DNA from 2 places in the Blastococcus sp. SYSU DS0753 genome. Region 2 is predicted to be linked to the other one. Evidence: riboswitches for the same ligand, from Rfam matches in the RefSeq annotation. Region 2 holds a riboswitch; the other holds the start of a gene.
What was found. Region 2 has a riboswitch for thiamine pyrophosphate ahead of thiM (hydroxyethylthiazole kinase). Riboswitches for the same ligand answer to the same signal wherever they lie in the genome.
Positions count from the first base shown of each region.

Region 1: it holds a riboswitch for thiamine pyrophosphate, as region 2 does, so the genes downstream of both, ACI799_RS18640 (purine-cytosine permease family protein) here and thiM (hydroxyethylthiazole kinase) in region 2, are expected to answer to the same signal.

Region 1 covers NZ_JBJHAT010000032.1:3,180-10,907, reverse strand. The annotation lists gene ACI799_RS18670 (rhodanese-like domain-containing protein) at 1-279, shown strand, start outside; gene ACI799_RS18665 (SDR family NAD(P)-dependent oxidoreductase) at 316-1,116, opposite strand; gene ACI799_RS18660 (Mut7-C RNAse domain-containing protein) at 1,223-1,942, shown strand; gene ACI799_RS18655 (Nramp family divalent metal transporter) at 2,041-3,333, shown strand; gene ACI799_RS18650 (TenA family protein) at 3,379-3,996, opposite strand; gene ACI799_RS18645 (thiaminase II/PqqC family protein) at 3,993-4,586, opposite strand; TPP riboswitch at 4,633-4,744, shown strand; gene ACI799_RS18640 (purine-cytosine permease family protein) at 4,734-6,080, shown strand; gene thiE (thiamine phosphate synthase) at 6,077-6,703, shown strand; gene thiO (glycine oxidase ThiO) at 6,700-7,728, shown strand, end outside.
Region 2 covers NZ_JBJHAT010000017.1:20,603-28,330, reverse strand. The annotation lists gene ACI799_RS13685 (flotillin family protein) at 1-1,381, shown strand, start outside; gene ACI799_RS13680 (TenA family protein) at 1,388-2,059, opposite strand; gene thiD (bifunctional hydroxymethylpyrimidine kinase/phosphomethylpyrimidine kinase) at 2,056-2,868, opposite strand; gene thiE (thiamine phosphate synthase) at 2,865-3,527, opposite strand; gene thiM (hydroxyethylthiazole kinase) at 3,527-4,333, opposite strand; TPP riboswitch at 4,327-4,420, opposite strand; gene ACI799_RS13660 (DUF3291 domain-containing protein) at 4,502-5,005, shown strand; gene ACI799_RS13655 (Type 1 glutamine amidotransferase-like domain-containing protein) at 5,002-5,655, shown strand; gene ACI799_RS13650 (hypothetical protein) at 5,759-6,013, shown strand; gene ACI799_RS13645 (helicase) at 6,026-7,609, opposite strand.

The DNA.
Region 1 (7,728 bases), on a different contig from region 2:
GGCGCCGTGCACCTGCCGGGCGCCGAGATCCCCGACCGGGCGGCCGCGGAGCTGGACCCCGCGGTCCCGGTCGTCACCTACTGCTGGGGTCCGGGTTGCAACGGCGCCACCCGTGCGGCGCTCCGGCTCGCCCTGCTCGGCTACCGGGTGCGCGAGATGATCGGCGGGTTCGAGTACTGGGCGCGGGAGGGCCTACCGGTGGTCACCGACGAGGGCGTGCACCGGCCGGCGGTCGATCCGCTGACCGCCCCGGCGCCGGGGGGCAGCTGCGGGTGCTGATCGCCGGCACCGCGCCGGAGGCCCCCGCCCCCCGGGCTACTCGGCGGACCCTGGCCGGGTCATCGGCTTGTGGGACCTGCCGGCGAGCGCGTCCGGCATGAGCGCCGAGAGCCGCCCCATCAGCTTGCTGCTCACCGAGCCGGCGAACACCGACGCCTCGCCCTTCATCAGACCCTCGAAGCCCTGCCGGGCGACCTGGGCGGGGTCGTCCTTGCTGTCGCTGGCACCCAGCCTGGTGTCGGTGGCGTCGGCCCGGTCGAAGAACTCCGTGTCGGTCGGCCCGGGCAGCAGGGCGGTGACGGTGACGCCGGTGTCGGTCAGCTCCTCGCGGATGCCCAGCGCGAGGAACTGCACGAACGCCTTCGTCGCGGAGTAGACGGTCTGGAACGGCTCGGGCGCCTGCGAGGCGACCGAGGAGGTGAAGAGGATCCGCCCCTCCCCCTGGACCACCATGTCCTGCACCACCCGCTTGGCGAGGTGCAGCGTCGACACGCAGTTCAGCTCCACCATCCCGATCTCGGCCTCCAGATCGGTCTCGGCGAAGCGACCCCCGATCCCGACGCCGGCGTTCAGCGCGGCGGCGGCCAGCGGCCGGCCTGCCGCGCGCACGGCCGCGACGACCTTCTCGACCTCCGCGCGCACCGTGAGGTCGGCCCGGACGGGCGAGACGGCGGCGCCGCGCTGGCGCAGCTGCTGGGCCGCGGCGTCGAGCTCGGCGTCCTCGGCGACGACCACCAGATCGAAGCCGTGCTCGGCGAACTGCTTGGCCAGCTCCAGCCCGATGCCGCTGGACGCACCGGTCACGAGGGCGAGGGGACGGGCGGTTGCTTCGGACACAGGACCTCCACGGGTGGATCGGCGGACGGCCACCTCCGTGCCCAGGAAGAGGCCCGCGCACGCCTGGCGCGTGTCGGCGGCCGTCCGGCCGGGGTAGCCCGTCGCCATGGAGGTGCGCGTGCGGCCGGCCCCGGACCTGCGGTGGCTGCTCGCCCCGCGGTACCGGGGAGCGGGCGAACGCCGGCTGCCCTTCGACCCCGACGCGACGGCCGGGCACCTGGTGCAGGCCGCCGGGATCCCGCTGACCGAAGTGGGGACGATCCGGGCGGACGGCGCACCGGCGACGCCCGCCGACCGGACCGCCCCCGGCACCGTGCTCGAGGTGGACCCGGCGCCGCGGCCGGTCGCCGTCCCGCCCGGTGGGTTCCTCCTCGACGTCGGGCTGGGCGCCCTCGCGCGGCAGCTGCGGCTGCTCGGGGCCGACGCCGCCTGGTCGAACGACGCCGACGACGCCGCGCTGGTCGCCCGGGCGGCCGCCGAGGGCCGGGTGCTGCTCACGCAGGACCGGCGGCTGCTCATGCGGCGCGCCCTGCCGCAGGGCGCGCTCGTCCGCGGGAGCCGGCCCGGCGAGCAGCTCGACGACGTGCTCGACCGCTTCTCCCTGCCGCTGGCGCCGCTCACCCGCTGCACCGCTTGCGGGGCCGCCGTCCACCCGGTGCCGAAGGACGAGGTGGCGGCGGAGCTGGAGCCCGGCACCCGCCGCACCTACGACGCCTTCGCCCGGTGCCCGGTGTGCGGGCGGGTGTACTGGCGCGGCGCGCACGCCGCGCGCATCGACGCGCTGGTCGAGCGGGCCCGCCGGACCGGGCGGGGCAGGCAAGCCTGACCTTGGCCCCGGGGGGCCACGGGTCGGCCCCGGCGTGACACGCGGCGCGGGCAGGGAGCGAGCGACCACCCACCCGGAGACCGCCTGCGAGGACCGCCGTGTACCTGTCGAAGACCGAGGCCGCCGTCCTGCCGACGACGCTGCGCGCCCCCGCGCACCGCCCCCCGCTGGCCGAGCCGGGCCGCCGCCGGTTGTGGTCGATGCTCGGTCCGGCCTTCGTCGCCGCCGTCGCCTACGTCGACCCGGGCAACTTCGCCACGAACTTCGCCGGCGGCGCCGCGTTCGGGTACACGCTGCTGTGGGTCATCGTCGCGGCCAACCTCATGGCGATGCTGATCCAGTCGCTGACCGCGAAGCTCGGGCTGGCCACCGGCCGCGACCTGGCGACGCTGTGCCGCGAGACGCTGCCCAAGCCCGTGACCCGGGGGCTGTGGCTGCAGGCCGAGGCGGTGGCGATCGCCACCGACCTGGCCGAGATCGTCGGCGGCGCCGTGGCGCTGTACCTGCTCTTCGGGGTCCCGCTGCCGATCGGCGGCGTCATCACCGCCGTCGTCGCCTTCGTCCTGCTGGCGGCGCAGTCCCGCGGGTACCGCCCGTTCGAACGGGTCATCGCGGGGCTGCTGCTGGTCATCGGCATCGGGTTCGGCTACACCCTCCTCGGCTCCGGCGTCGACCCGGGCGGGCTGGCCGGGGGCATGGTGCCCTCCTTCGACGGCGCGGAGAGCGTGGTGCTGGCCACCGGCATCCTCGGGGCCACGGTCATGCCGCACGTGATCTACGTGCACTCCGCGCTCACCCCCGGCCGCTACGGCGACGCGGTCACCGCCGGCCGCACGCACGAGGGGCGCCGCCGGCTGCTGCGGGCTCAGCGGATCGACATCGTCGTCGCCATGGGCCTGGCCGGGCTGGTCAACGCCGCGATGCTGGTCATCGCCGCGCAGCTGTTCACCAGCGACAGCGGCGTCGACAGCCTCGAGGGCGTGCACGCCGGGCTCGGTGACCAGCTCGGCACCGGCGCCGCGCTCGCCTTCGCCCTCGCGCTGCTGGCCTCGGGGTTCGCCTCCTCCTCGGTGGGCACGCACGCCGGCCAGGTGGTCATGGCCGGGTTCCTCAAGCGGCACATCCCGGTGCTCACCCGCCGGCTGATCACCCTGGCCCCGGCGCTGGCCGTACTGGTGCTGGGCGGGGACCCCACCACCGCGCTGGTGTGGTCGCAGGTGGTGCTGTCCTTCGGCATCCCGTTCGCCCTGGTGCCGCTGCTGTGGCTCACCAGCCGCCGCGACCTGATGGGCGGCTGGGTGAACCGCCGGACCACCACCGTGGCCGGCAGCGTCATCGCGGCCCTGATCATCGGGCTCAACGCCCACCTGCTGGTCGGCCTGCTCGGCTGAATCAGCAGGCACCTCCCGATCGGGCGGCGCACCCGGCCGCACCGGTCAGACGCCGCGCCAGGCGGCGTCGAAGAAGCCGATCTCCAGCTGCATCGCCCGGGAGTAGGCCGCCCGCAGTGCCGGGGTGTCGACGGCGACGGCGTCGAGCAGCCGCTCGAGCGTGGCGGCGAGCTCCTCGAAGCCCGGGTCGGCGTAGGTGCGCACCCACTCCTCGTACGGGCCCGACGCGCGGTCGGCCAGCGACTGCCCGAGATGGGCGTAGAGGCGCATGCACGGGGTCATCGCCGCGCAGGTGAGCGCCACGCCGCCCAGCGAGGCCGTGGCCAGCAGGAAGTCGGTGTAGGCCGACGTCGCCGGCCCCGGCCGGACGGCGGTCAGGTCGATGCCCCAGCGCTGCGCGTAGGACGCGTGCAGCCCCAGCTCCTCACGGACCCCGGCCAGCAGGTCGGCGAAGACGTCGAGGGTGGCGCGGTCGGGGCTGTGCGCGACGCCCAGCGCGTAGGCCCGGGCGAACGCCTCCAGGAAGAACGCGTCCTGGGCCACGTAGCCGGCGAACCGGTCCCGCGGCAGCGTGCCGTCGGCGATCCCCTGCACGAACGGGTGCGACAGCGCCGCGGCGGCGAGGCCGGCCTCGGCGGTCCAGAGCTCACGGGCCAGGCTCATCCCGTCGCCACCGCCATGTCCCAGAACGCGACCTCTGCGGTGACCACCTCGAGGAAGACGCGCTCGTCGCCTCCGCCGACCGCGTCCACCGCCGCGGCGAGGTCCGCCACGTACCCGCCGAACTCCGGCGCCGTCCAGTGCTCCACGAACTCCCGGTAGGCCGGTGCACCCGGGAGCGCGGCCGACCAGGCGTCGAGGTAGGTGCGCTCGATGGTCCACAGCGCGGTCAGCGCGGCCGGGACATCGGCGCCGTCCAGCCGCTCGAGCAGCTCCGCATAGGCGGTCGTCGCCGGCAGCGCGGGCGCGGAGAGGTCCAGTCCCCGGGCCGCCGCCCGCTCCTCGAACCAGTCCAGCTCCTGGACCAGGGCCAGGGCTCCGCGGGCGAGCACCTCCTGGGCCGGCCGGGGCGCCCGGGCCAGCAGCCGCGCCTGGAAGCGGAGGAGGTCGGCGACGAACCGCGCGTCCTGCACCAGCCAGGTGTCGAAGGCCGACGGCGCGATCGTGCCGTCCCGCACGGCGGCGAGGAAGGGATGGCGGGTGGCGTCCGCGAAGGCCTCGGCATGGCGGACTGGCAGCTCGTCGACCGGCACGGGCGCCGACTGTACGAGACGGCCTAGGGTGGCGGTGTCACGGCCGAGGCCGTGGTGCGGGAGCTCGGATCGACCGGGCTGAGAGGGCGGCTGCCGCGCCGCCGACCGCTGGAACCTGACCGGGTAATGCCGGCGTAGGGAGCGATCATGAGCACGTCCGGAACCGTCGGCGCAGCCACCCGCGGGGGAGATGCGCCCCTCACCCTGTCCGAGCCGCCGCCCAGGACCCTGGGCCTGCGGGAGACCGCCGGCCTCTGGGCCAGCCTGGGCATCAGCCTGCTGCTGCCCGTGGCAGCCACCTTCGTGGTCCTCGCCGACCGGCCGCTGTGGCACACGATCGGGGCCATCGTCGTCGGCGCGGTCATCGGGTCGGTGCTGCTGGGGCTGGGCGCCGCCGCCGGCGCCCGCGAGGGCGTGCCGGCGATGGTGCTGCTCCGCGGCCTGCTGGGCCGGCGGACCTCGTTCCTGCCCACCGGCTTCAACCTCGTGCAGTGCGTCGGCTGGGCCGCCTTCGAGATCCTGATCATCTCCGAGGCCGCCGCGCGCGCCCTCGACGCGCCGCGCTGGCCGTTCGCGATCGCCGCGGGCGCCTTCGCCACCCTGATGGCGCTGCGCCCGCTCGGTGTCGTGCGGGTGCTTGCGCGCTACGCCGTCTGGGCGGCGATCGCCGCGATCGCGTACCTCTTCGTCCAGGTCCTGTCCGAGCCGCTGCCACCGGTGACCGAGGGCGGGGCGACGTCCTTCTGGACGGCGGCCGACATCGTCATCGCCCTGCCGATCTCGTGGTTCCCGCTGGCAGCCGACTACACCCGGCACGTCCGCAGCGGCCGGACCGCCTTCGTCGGGACGGCGTCCGGCTACGGCCTGGCCACCGTGGCCATGTTCAGCCTCGGGGTCATCGCGCTGGCCGCCTACGGCCGCGGCGGGCTCGACGTCATCGACGCGATGCTCGCCGTCCCGCTGGGTCTGGTCGCCGTGCTGGTGCTGCTGGTGGTGGAGGTCGACGAGGCGTTCGCCAACGTGTACTCGACGGCGGTGTCGGCCCAGAACGTGGTGGCCCGGCTCGACCGCCGCGTGCTCGCCGTGGCGGTCGGCGTGGTGGCGACCACCCTCGCCCTGGCCTTCGACCTCGCCGCCTACGAGCCGTTCCTCTTCCTGATCGGCGCGGTGTTCGTCCCGCTCATCGGCGTCTTCGTCGTCGCCTACTTCCTGCTGCCCCGGGGGGCGTGGGACACCTCCGACACCGCGCGCGCCCGCCCGCTGCTCCTGCTCCCCTGGGTGGCCGGCTTCGTGGCCTACCAGCTCACGCTGCCGACCTTCTTCGCCGGTCCGGGTGCGGCCTGGACGACGTGGTGGACCGAACGCCAGACCGACCTCGGCATCGACCCGGCCAACGGCTGGTCGGCCTCGCTGGTGAGCCTCGCCGTGGCCGCGCTGCTGACCGTGGCCGTGGCCCTGCCGGGCGCCCTGCGGCACCGCCGGGCGGCGGCGTGACCGCGTCCCTCGGGTGCCTGCACGTCCTCACCGACGCCCGGGTCGGCCGGGCGGCGCTCGACGCGGTGACCGCCGCGGTCGCCGCCGGCGCCCCGGTGGTCCAGGTGCGGTCCAAGGACGCCTCCGACCGGGAGCGCTACGACTTCGCCCGCCGGGTGGTGGAGGTCTGCGCGGGCGCGGGGGCGACCTGCCTGGTCAACGACCGCGTCGACCTGGCGCTGGCCGTCGGCGCCCACGGCACGCACCTGGGCGCCGACGACCTGCCGCTCGACGTCGTCCGCCGGCTGGCCGGCCCGGGGCACCTGCTGGGCGGCACGGCCCGGGACCCGGAACGCGCCCGCCTCCTGGTGGCCCAGGGCGCCGACTACCTCGGCGTCGGGCCCGCCTACGCGACGGCGACGAAGGCCGGGCTGCCCGCTCCCCTCGGCCCGGCAGGAGTGCGTGCGGTGGCCGAGGCGGTCGAGATCCCGGTGATCGCCATCGGCGGGGTGACCGTCGAGCGGATCCCGGACCTGCTCGCCGCCGGCGCCGCCGGGGTGGCCGTCGTCGGCGCCGTCTCGGCCGCGGCCGACCCCGGTGCCGCCACCCGTGAGCTGCTCCGGGCCCTGGGCGGCAGACCGTGACCGTCGTCGTCGTCGGCGGTGGGCTGATCGGGCTGTCGGTGGCGTGGCGGGCGGCCCAGCGGGGCCTGCCGGTCACTGTGGTGGACGACGCGCCCGGAGGCGGTGCGTCGCAGGCCGCCGCCGGCATGCTCGCGCCGGTCACCGAGGCCGCCTACGGCGAGGAGGCGCTGCTCCGGCTGTGCCTGGCGTCGCTGGAGCGCTATCCCGCCTTCGTCGCGGAGGTGGAGCGGGCCGGTGGCGTGCCGGTGGGCCTGCGCACGCAGGGCACCGTCGTCGTCGCTTTCGACGAGGACGACATGCGCGCGCTGGATGCCCTGCTGGACTTCCAGCGCGAGCTCGGACTGGCCGTCGAGCGGCTGACCGCGCGGGCCGCCCGGCGCCGCGAGCCGTCGCTGTCGCCGCGGGTACGGGGCGCCCTGCACGTCCCGGGCGACCACTCGGTGGACGGCCGGGCCCTGCACGCCGGGCTGCTGGCCGCCGCCGAGGCGGCCGGCGTCCGGCTGGTGTCCTCCCGGGTCGCGGAGGTGCGGGTCGTGGACGGCCGGGCCGCCGGGGTGCGGCTGGCCGACGGCACGGAGCTGGCCGCCGACGCCGTCGTGGTGGCCCTGGGCGCGCGCAGCGGCGCGCTCACCGGGGTTCCCCCGCTGCCCGTCCGGCCGGTCAAGGGGCAGATCCTGCGCATGCGGGGGGCCGCCGGCCTGCTGGAGGGGACCGTGCGGGCGCTGGTGCGCGGGCGGCAGGTGTACCTGGTGCCGTACGACGACGGCGTGACCGGGGACGGGCTGATCGTCGGCGCCACCGTCGAGGACCGGGGCTTCGACGCCGCGGTCACCGCCGGCGGCGTGCACGACCTGCTGCACGACGCGCTCGAGGTGGTCCCCGGCGTCTCCGAGCTGGAGCTGGTCGAGACCATCGCCCGGTGGCGGCCCGCGACGGCGGACAACGGGCCATTGCTGGGACCATCGGGGGTGCCGGGCGTGGTCCTGGCGACCGGGCACTACCGCAACGGCGTCCTCCTGGCGCCC
Region 2 (7,728 bases):
CAGCGGCGTCGTCTCCCGCGACCAGTCCGGCCAGAAGGTCGTGATGGGCGCGAGCGTCTTCGTGCTCCCGGTCGTGCAGAAGCTGCACACGATGGACCTCTCCAGCCGCCGGATCCCGGTCGGTATCCGCGGTGCGGTCAGCAAGCAGGGCGTGAAGTGCGACCTCGAGGGCGTCGCCATCGTGAAGGTCGGCGGCACCGAGAGCTCGATCCGCGCGGCCGCCCAGCGCTTCCTCAACCAGCAGGAGGGCATCGACACCTTCACGTCGGAGGTGCTCGCCGGTGCGCTGCGCTCGATCGTCGGCCGGCTGACCATCGAGGAGATCATCCGCGACCGGGCCGCCTTCGCCTCCGCCGTCGCCGAGGAGGCCGAGTCCTCGCTCACCGGCCAGGGTCTCGTGCTGGACACCTTCCAGCTGCAGGACATCCAGGCGGAGGGGTCCTACCTGGCCGACCTGGGCCGCCCGGAGGCCGCCCGGGTGCTCAAGGAGGCGAGCATCGCCGAGGCGCGCGCCCGGCAGGCCGCGCAGCAGGAGCAGTTGCTGGCCGACGAGGCGATCGCGATCGCCCAGCGCCAGCTGGCGCTCAAGCAGGCGGAGATCACCGCCGAGACCGACGCCGCGAAGGCCCGCGCGGCGGCCGCCGGGCCGCTGGCGCAGGCCGCGCAGGACCAGGCGGTCCTCATGGAGCAGGAGAAGGTCGCCGAGCGGACGGCGGCGCTGACCGAGCGCCAGCTCGACACCCAGGTCCGCCGCCCGGCCGACGCCGAGCGCTACCGGGTCGAGCAGGAGGCCGAGGGGCGCAAGAACTCCGCCATCCTCACCGCCGAGGCGGAGCGCCAGGCCACCATCGCCGCCGCCCAGGCCGCCGCCGAGCAGGCCCGGCTCTCCGGGGAGGGCGAGCGGGCGCGGCGCTCGGCGCTCGCCGAGGCGGAAGCGATCGAGGGCGCCAAGCGCGGTGAGGCCGAGAAGCAGCGCCGCCAGGCGATCGCCGACGCGGTCGAGCGCGAGGGCGCCGCCGAGGCGGCCGCGATCCTCGCCCGCGGTCAGGCCGAGGCCGAGGCGCTCGATGCGCGCTCCGACGCCTTCGCCAAGTACGGCGAGGCGGCCATCCTGGAGATGCTGGTCAAGGTGCTGCCCGAGGTCGTGGGTGCGGCGGCCGCCCCGCTGTCCAGCGTGGACAAGATGACCGTCATCTCCTCCGACGGGGCGGGCTCGCTGGGGAAGTCGGTCGCGGCGAACGTCGCCCAGGGGCTGCAGCTGTCCGGTGACCTCACCGGCATCGACGTGGCAGCGCTGCTGCGCCGGCTCAGCGGCTCGGCGGCGCAGGGCGTGACCACCGTGCCGATCTCGTCGGACGGGGACGGCGCCTCCCGGGGCTGACGCCGGTCAGATCGCGACGGCCCACGCCTCGCCGGCGTGGGCCGCGCGCCAGAACTCCAGCTCGTACCGGGTGGCGATGGCGAACGCGGTGAGCATGGCGGCCTCCTGGTCGGGCGCGGTGCGCGCCGCGGCGTCGGTCAGCCGTCGGGCGGCGGCCGCGGCCTCCTGGAACGGGGCGGCGTCGTAGGTGGCCACCCACCGGCGGTACGGGTGGTCGGCGGCGGCCCGCGCGGCGGGGGCCAGCCGGGCGCCGACGTCGGCGTACACCCAGTAGCAGGGCAGGACGGCCGCGGCGGCGACCGGGTACGGCGCGGTCGCCGCCGTCGCCACGAGGTAGGAGGTGTACGCCAGGCAGGTCGGCGACGGCTCCGGCGGGGCGCCGGCCTCCCCCAGCAGCTCCGAGCCGAGCAGGTCGGCGTGCAGCTGCGTCTCCACGACCGCGCAGTTCTGCGCCGAGCCGGCCCAGAACGCGGCCGCCTCCGGGTCCGGGGCGCGGGCCGCCAGCAGCGCCAGCGCGCGGGCGTAGCCGCCCAGGTACAGGGTGTCCTGCTCCAGGTAGTGGCGGAACGCCTCGGGTGCCAGGGTGCCGGCGGCCAGCTCGGCGAGGAAGGGCAGCTCGTCGATCGCCCGGCGGAGGTCGGCGGTCGCCGCCCAGGCCCGGTCGCCGAACCCCCTCACGCGGGCCAGATCCCGGCGAAGTGGTGCACCGGGCCGTGGCCGGACCCGATCCCCAGCGCGCCGCCCCCGGCCAGGGCCCGCTGCAGGTAGTCGCGGGCGGGCTCCACCAGGGCTGCCCAGTCCGGGGGCGCACCGGCGCGGGCCGCCAGCGCGGTCAACGCCGACGAGAGGGTGCAGCCGGTCCCGTGCGTCGCCGTCGTGGTCATCCGGGGGCGGCGGGTCTCCGTCGTCCCGGCGGACGTGGCCAGCACGTCGACGCTGTCGGGGCCGCCGAGGTGGCCGCCCTTCAGCAGCACCGCGCCGGGCCCGAGGTCGAGCAGTGCCCGCGCCTGCTCGTGCAGCCCGTCCACGTCGGTGGCCGGCTCGCCGTCGAGCAGCGCGGCGGCTTCGGGCACGTTCGGGGTGATCAGGTCCGCGAGCGGCAGCAGCTCGGTGCGGACGGCGGCCACCGCGTCGTCGTCGATGAGCCGGTGCCCGCTGGTCGCCACCATCACCGGGTCGCAGACGACCGGGCCGGGGCGCCGCTCGGCCAGCACGCCCGCCACCGCCCGCACCACGTCGGCGCTGCCCAGCATGCCGAGCTTGGTGGCGTGCACGTCGACGTCGTCGAGCAGGGTGTGCAGCTGCTGGGCCACGAAGTCGGCTGGCACCGGGTGGACCCCGGTGACTCCCCGGGTGTTCTGCGCCGTGAGCGCGGTGAGCACCGCCGTGCCGTACGCGCCGAGCGCGCTGAAGGTCTTCAGGTCGGCCTGGATGCCCGCTCCGCCGCTGGGGTCGCTGCCAGCCACGGTGAGCGCCGTGGGCGTCATCGCGCACCCACCGGGGCGAGCTCGGCACGGAGCGCCGCGGCCGCAGCGCGTGGGTCGGGGGCGGCGCAGACCGCGGAGACCACGCAGACGCCGTCCACCCCGGTGGCGGCCACGGCGGCGGCCCGGGCGGCGTCGATGCCGCCGATCGCCACGGCCGGCAACCCGCCCGCGTGCGCCGCGCCCGTCAGCTCCCGCACCGCGTCGAGGCCCAGCCCGGGGCCCGCCTCCGGCTTCGTCGGCGTCGCCCACACCGGGCTCAGGCCCACGTGGTCGACGGTGCCCGGCGGCAGCCGCAGGGCGGCGGTCAGGTCGGCGGTGCTCTCCACGGAGAGGCCGAGCAACCGGTCGGGTCCGAGCGCCGCCCGCACCTCGGCCGCCGGCAGGTCCTCCTGCCCGATGTGCACGCCGGAGGCGCCGGCCAGCAGGGCGACGTCGAGGGCGTCGTTCACCAGCACGGCCACGTCCGGCCGGTCGGCGAGCGCGGCCTGCACCGAGCGGGTCAGCGCCAGCAGGTCCCGGCGGGAGGCGTGCTTGTCGCGCACCTGGACGGCGGTGACCCCACCGGCCACCGCCGCGCGGACCACGTCGGCCACCGACCGTGGCCGGCACAGCTCCGTGTCGGTGACCAGGTAGAGCGTCGGGTCGAACGGCGGTCGCATCAGTCGCTCCGCACGTCCGCGCCCGCGAGGTCGTCGGGGCCGACGGCGTCCAGGGCGTCGAGCCAGGCGGGCGCGAACGTGCCGGGCCCCGTGGCGGTCTCGGCGGCCCGCTCCGCGGCGAGCGCGACGTGCGCGTGCCCTGCCACCGCACCGGTCAGGGCGTCGCCGGTCGCGGCGACGTAGGCCGCCACCAGGGCGCCGAGCGCGCACCCGGCACCCGTGGTGCGGGTCAGCAGCGGTGAGCCGCCGCCCACCCGGATGGTCCGCGCGCCGTCGGTGATCAGGTCCACCGCGCCGCTGACGGCCACCACACCCCCGGTGCGTGCCGCGAGCTGTGCGGCGGCGGTCGCCGCGTCATCGGCGCCGGCGGTGCTGTCGACCCCGCGGCCGCCGGCGCCGGCGCCGGCCAGCGCCATGACCTCCGAGGCGTTGCCGCGCACCACGGCCGGCGAGAGCTCGACCAGCTCGCCGGCGAGCGCCGTGCGGTAGGCCAGCGGACCCACGGCCACCGGGTCGAGCACCCAGGGGGTGCCCGCCGCGCCGGCCGAGCGGGCGGCCAGCCGCATCGCCGCGGCGGTGCGCTGGTGCACGGTGCCCACGTTGACCAGGACGGCGGAGGCGACGGCGGCGAAGTCCTCGGCCTCCTCCGGGGCGTCGACCATCGCCGGCGCCGCGCCGACGGCCAGCAGGGCATTGGCGGTGAGCGTCTGCACCACCGTGTTGGTCAGGCAGTGGACGAGCGGTGCGTTCTCGCGCAGCGCCGCGCGGGCGGCGCGCAGGTCGACGACTTCCACAGCATCGGACATGCCGGTGACATCCCTTCGCCAGTGCGAACTGGAGCAGGTTCGACGGGTGTGTTCTCAGTCCCGGGCGGGACACCCCGTGCCACGTACGGGCTCGAACCTAGCGCAGCGGGCCGGGGGCCGTCACCACCGACCTCGTCGACGGACGGGCGGGTGCCCTACGGTCGGCCCGTGGACCACCACCTCGCCCAGGTCAACGTCTCCCGCCTGCTCGCCCCGCTCGACAGCCCCGTGCTGGCCGATTTCATGGCCGCCCTGGACGAGGTCAACGCCGAGGCCGACCGGGCGCCCGGCTTCGTCTGGCGGCTGCAGACCGAGGACGGCAACGCCACCTCGGTGCAGGCGTTCGGCTGGGACGCCGCCGGCAGCCACGGCGTGATCGTGAACCTCACCGTCTGGCGGGACGTCGAGTCGCTGGCCGCCTACGTCTTCGGCGGGCGGCACGTGCAGATCATGCGGCGGCGCCGGGAGTGGTTCTCCCGCGCCGCCGAGGCGACGACCGCGCTGTGGTGGATCCCGGCGGGCACCCTGCCGACCACCGACGACGCGGAGGCGCGCATCCGGCACCTGCGAGCGCACGGCCCGACCCCCGAGGCGTTCACCTTCCGCACGCACTTCCCGCCGCTGGAGGGAGCCGTGGCGCCGTCGTCGGACGACTGGCTCTGCCCGGCATGAGGCTGCTGCTCACCTCCGCCGGCCTCTGCGACCCGACGCTGGTCGCGGCGACGGAGGAGCTGGCCGGACGCCCGCTGAGCGGGCTGCGGGCCGCCGTCGTCCCCACGGCGGCCAACGTCATCGCGGGCGACAAGGGCTGGCTGATCGCCGACTTCGTGAACTTGCAGCGCGCCGGGTTCGCCGAGGTCGACATCGTCGACGTCTCGGCGCTGGAGGCCGAGGTGTGGGAGCCGCGACTGGAGGCGGCCGACGTCCTGGTGCTCACCGGTGGGGACACCACGCACCTGCTGCGGTGGCTGCGCCGCTCGGGCCTGGCCGACCGGCTGCCCGATCTGCTCGGTGAGCGGCTGCTGATCGGGATCAGCGCCGGCAGCATGGTGCTCGGGCCGCACCTCGCGCTGAGCCAGTCGGAGCAGCCGCGACCGGAGGACACCGTGGGCCTCGGCCTGGTCGACGTCCTGGTCGTGCCGCACCTGGGCTCGCCGTACTTCCCGAACGCGTCGGAGGAGGCCCTCCGGGAAGCGGCGCGCGACCTGGGGCACCGCGTGTTCGGGCTGGCGGACGGCACCGCGGCGGCCGTGGACGGCGACCGGGTGACGGTCGTCGGCGCGGGCCCGCACCTGGAGCTGGAGCCGGCCGCGCCGCGATGAGCGCAGCCGCCACGGAGCCCGCCCGCGCGGTGCGTCGCGGTCTGCCGGATCGGGTCGGTGGTGGTCCCTTGCCCGCTCGTCGGTCGCCCGCCACGCTGGGCGGATGGTGCAGAGCGGAACGAGCGTGGGCACGGTCGTCCGGTGGGACGGCGACGAGGGGGGCGGCCTCGTCGAGTCGCCGGACCTCCCCGGCCACTGCTGGGTCGAGGTGGGAGCGCTGCATCCCAGCGCCCGTGGCTCCCTTCGCGCGGGGCAGGTCGTGGAGGTCTCCTGGACCGAGACGGGCGTCGGCGACCATCCCGTCCGGGCCGACCTGGTGACGCCTCGCGACGACCTGCAGGCCACGCCGGGAGCCTGAGCCCGGTGGAGCTCAGGCCTCGGTGAGGGCGGTGCTGGGCAGCCAGTCGGCGTCGAGCAGCTCGGCGATCTCCCGCAGCGCCGAGGTGTCCGCCCCGGCCGTGGAGCCGCTGACCGCCAGCCGCTCGACCATCACCCGGGCCACTTGCTCCTCGACCGTGTCGGCCGCGAACGCCACCCGCCACGGAGAGGCCTTCCCGTCGCGGTGGGTGCGCCCGGTGACCTGCCGGGCCTGGATGCCGGAGAACCGCGGCTGGTGGAACAACCCCACGCGGGGCGCCTCCGACGCCGTCGACCCGTCGGGCAGCAGCTCACCGGCGTGCAGGCTGATCGACGCGGTCACCGTGAAGACGCACACCGCCGCGTCGCCGCGCTGGAACCGCAGCCGCTCGGCCTCGACGTCGAAGCGGTCGCGCCCGTAGATGCCGGCCACCGGGATGCCGGCGTCCAGCAGCGCCTCGCGGATCGGATCAGCCGCCGTCTCCACGAACTCGACCGAGACCGCGACCTGCCGCTCCGCCTCCACCTGCGCCTTGATCCAGTCGACCGTCGCCTGCACGCGGATCAGCCCGGCCTTCTGCCGGAACCGCAGCAGGGCCGCGCGACCGCGGGCGGACTGCCGGCCGCGCCGGGCCAGTTGCATCTCTGCGCGGAACTCCGACCACTCGGCCTCGTACTGCGCCCGCTCGGCCGGGCTGAGCAGCACCGGCGTCCCCGTCACCGACACCGGTCCCCAGGGGGCCGGGCGATGCAGCGTCGCCGGTGGATCGGCGTCGGCGAGCCAGGACTGCAACCGGGCGAGGTCGGCCCGGCGCTCGTCGGCGTCCTCGGTCCACTGCCAGCCGTAGCGGCCACGTTCCACGTGGAACGTGTGCCGCTCGAGCGCCTTCGGTAGGTCGGCCCAGTCCTTGATCGACTCCTCGTGCCGGGCGGCGAACTCCGGCGCCAGGTAGGGCAGCTCCAGGGGGGTGTGCGCCGGCGTCGCGGTCGCGGCCAGGACGTACGGGGTGTCCTTGACCCGCGCGGCGCCGGAGACGGCCTTCCAGTGCTTCCACCGCTGCGTCGTCGTGTGCCGCACCATGTGCGCCTCGTCGGCGACGACGACGTCGAAGCGCAGCTTCGCCACCTTGCCCAGCCGGTCCCAGGTGGTCACGCACCAGCGCAGGCCACCGTCGCCGAAGCCGGCGATCGAGCGCGCCCAGTGCGGGATGGTGATGGCGGCCGGCCGGTCGGCGATGACCAGCGCGGTGCGGACGTCGCGCTGCTCGGCGATCGCCTTGACCGCCAGGATCGCGGTTCCGGTCTTGCCGACGCCGGGATCGTCACCGAGGAGGAAGACCCTGCCCCCGGCGGCCGCATGGGCCGCCACCACGTCGGCGCCGTCGCACTGCTGGTCCCGTGGCGTGAGCGGCCGGGCCTCGGGAAGGGGGCGGGGCGCCTCGTTGAGCTCGTCCTCGAGGAAGCGCTCGAGGCTGTAGGGCGGCGGGTCGTAGGGCGCGAGCTCGGGCGGCAGGGACCGGCCCACCCACACGTGGGCCTGCAGGCCCGGGTGCCAGACCGCTCCCGGCGCGGGCGCGCGGAACGGCACGGCCAGCACCCACACCCTCTCCCCCGGGCCCGCGCTGGGCAGCTCGGGCGCGGCCTTCTTCGGCGTGGGCTTCCGCGCTGCCGGCTTCCGTGGCGCGGCCTTCCTCGTGGTCCCCGTCGACCGTCGAG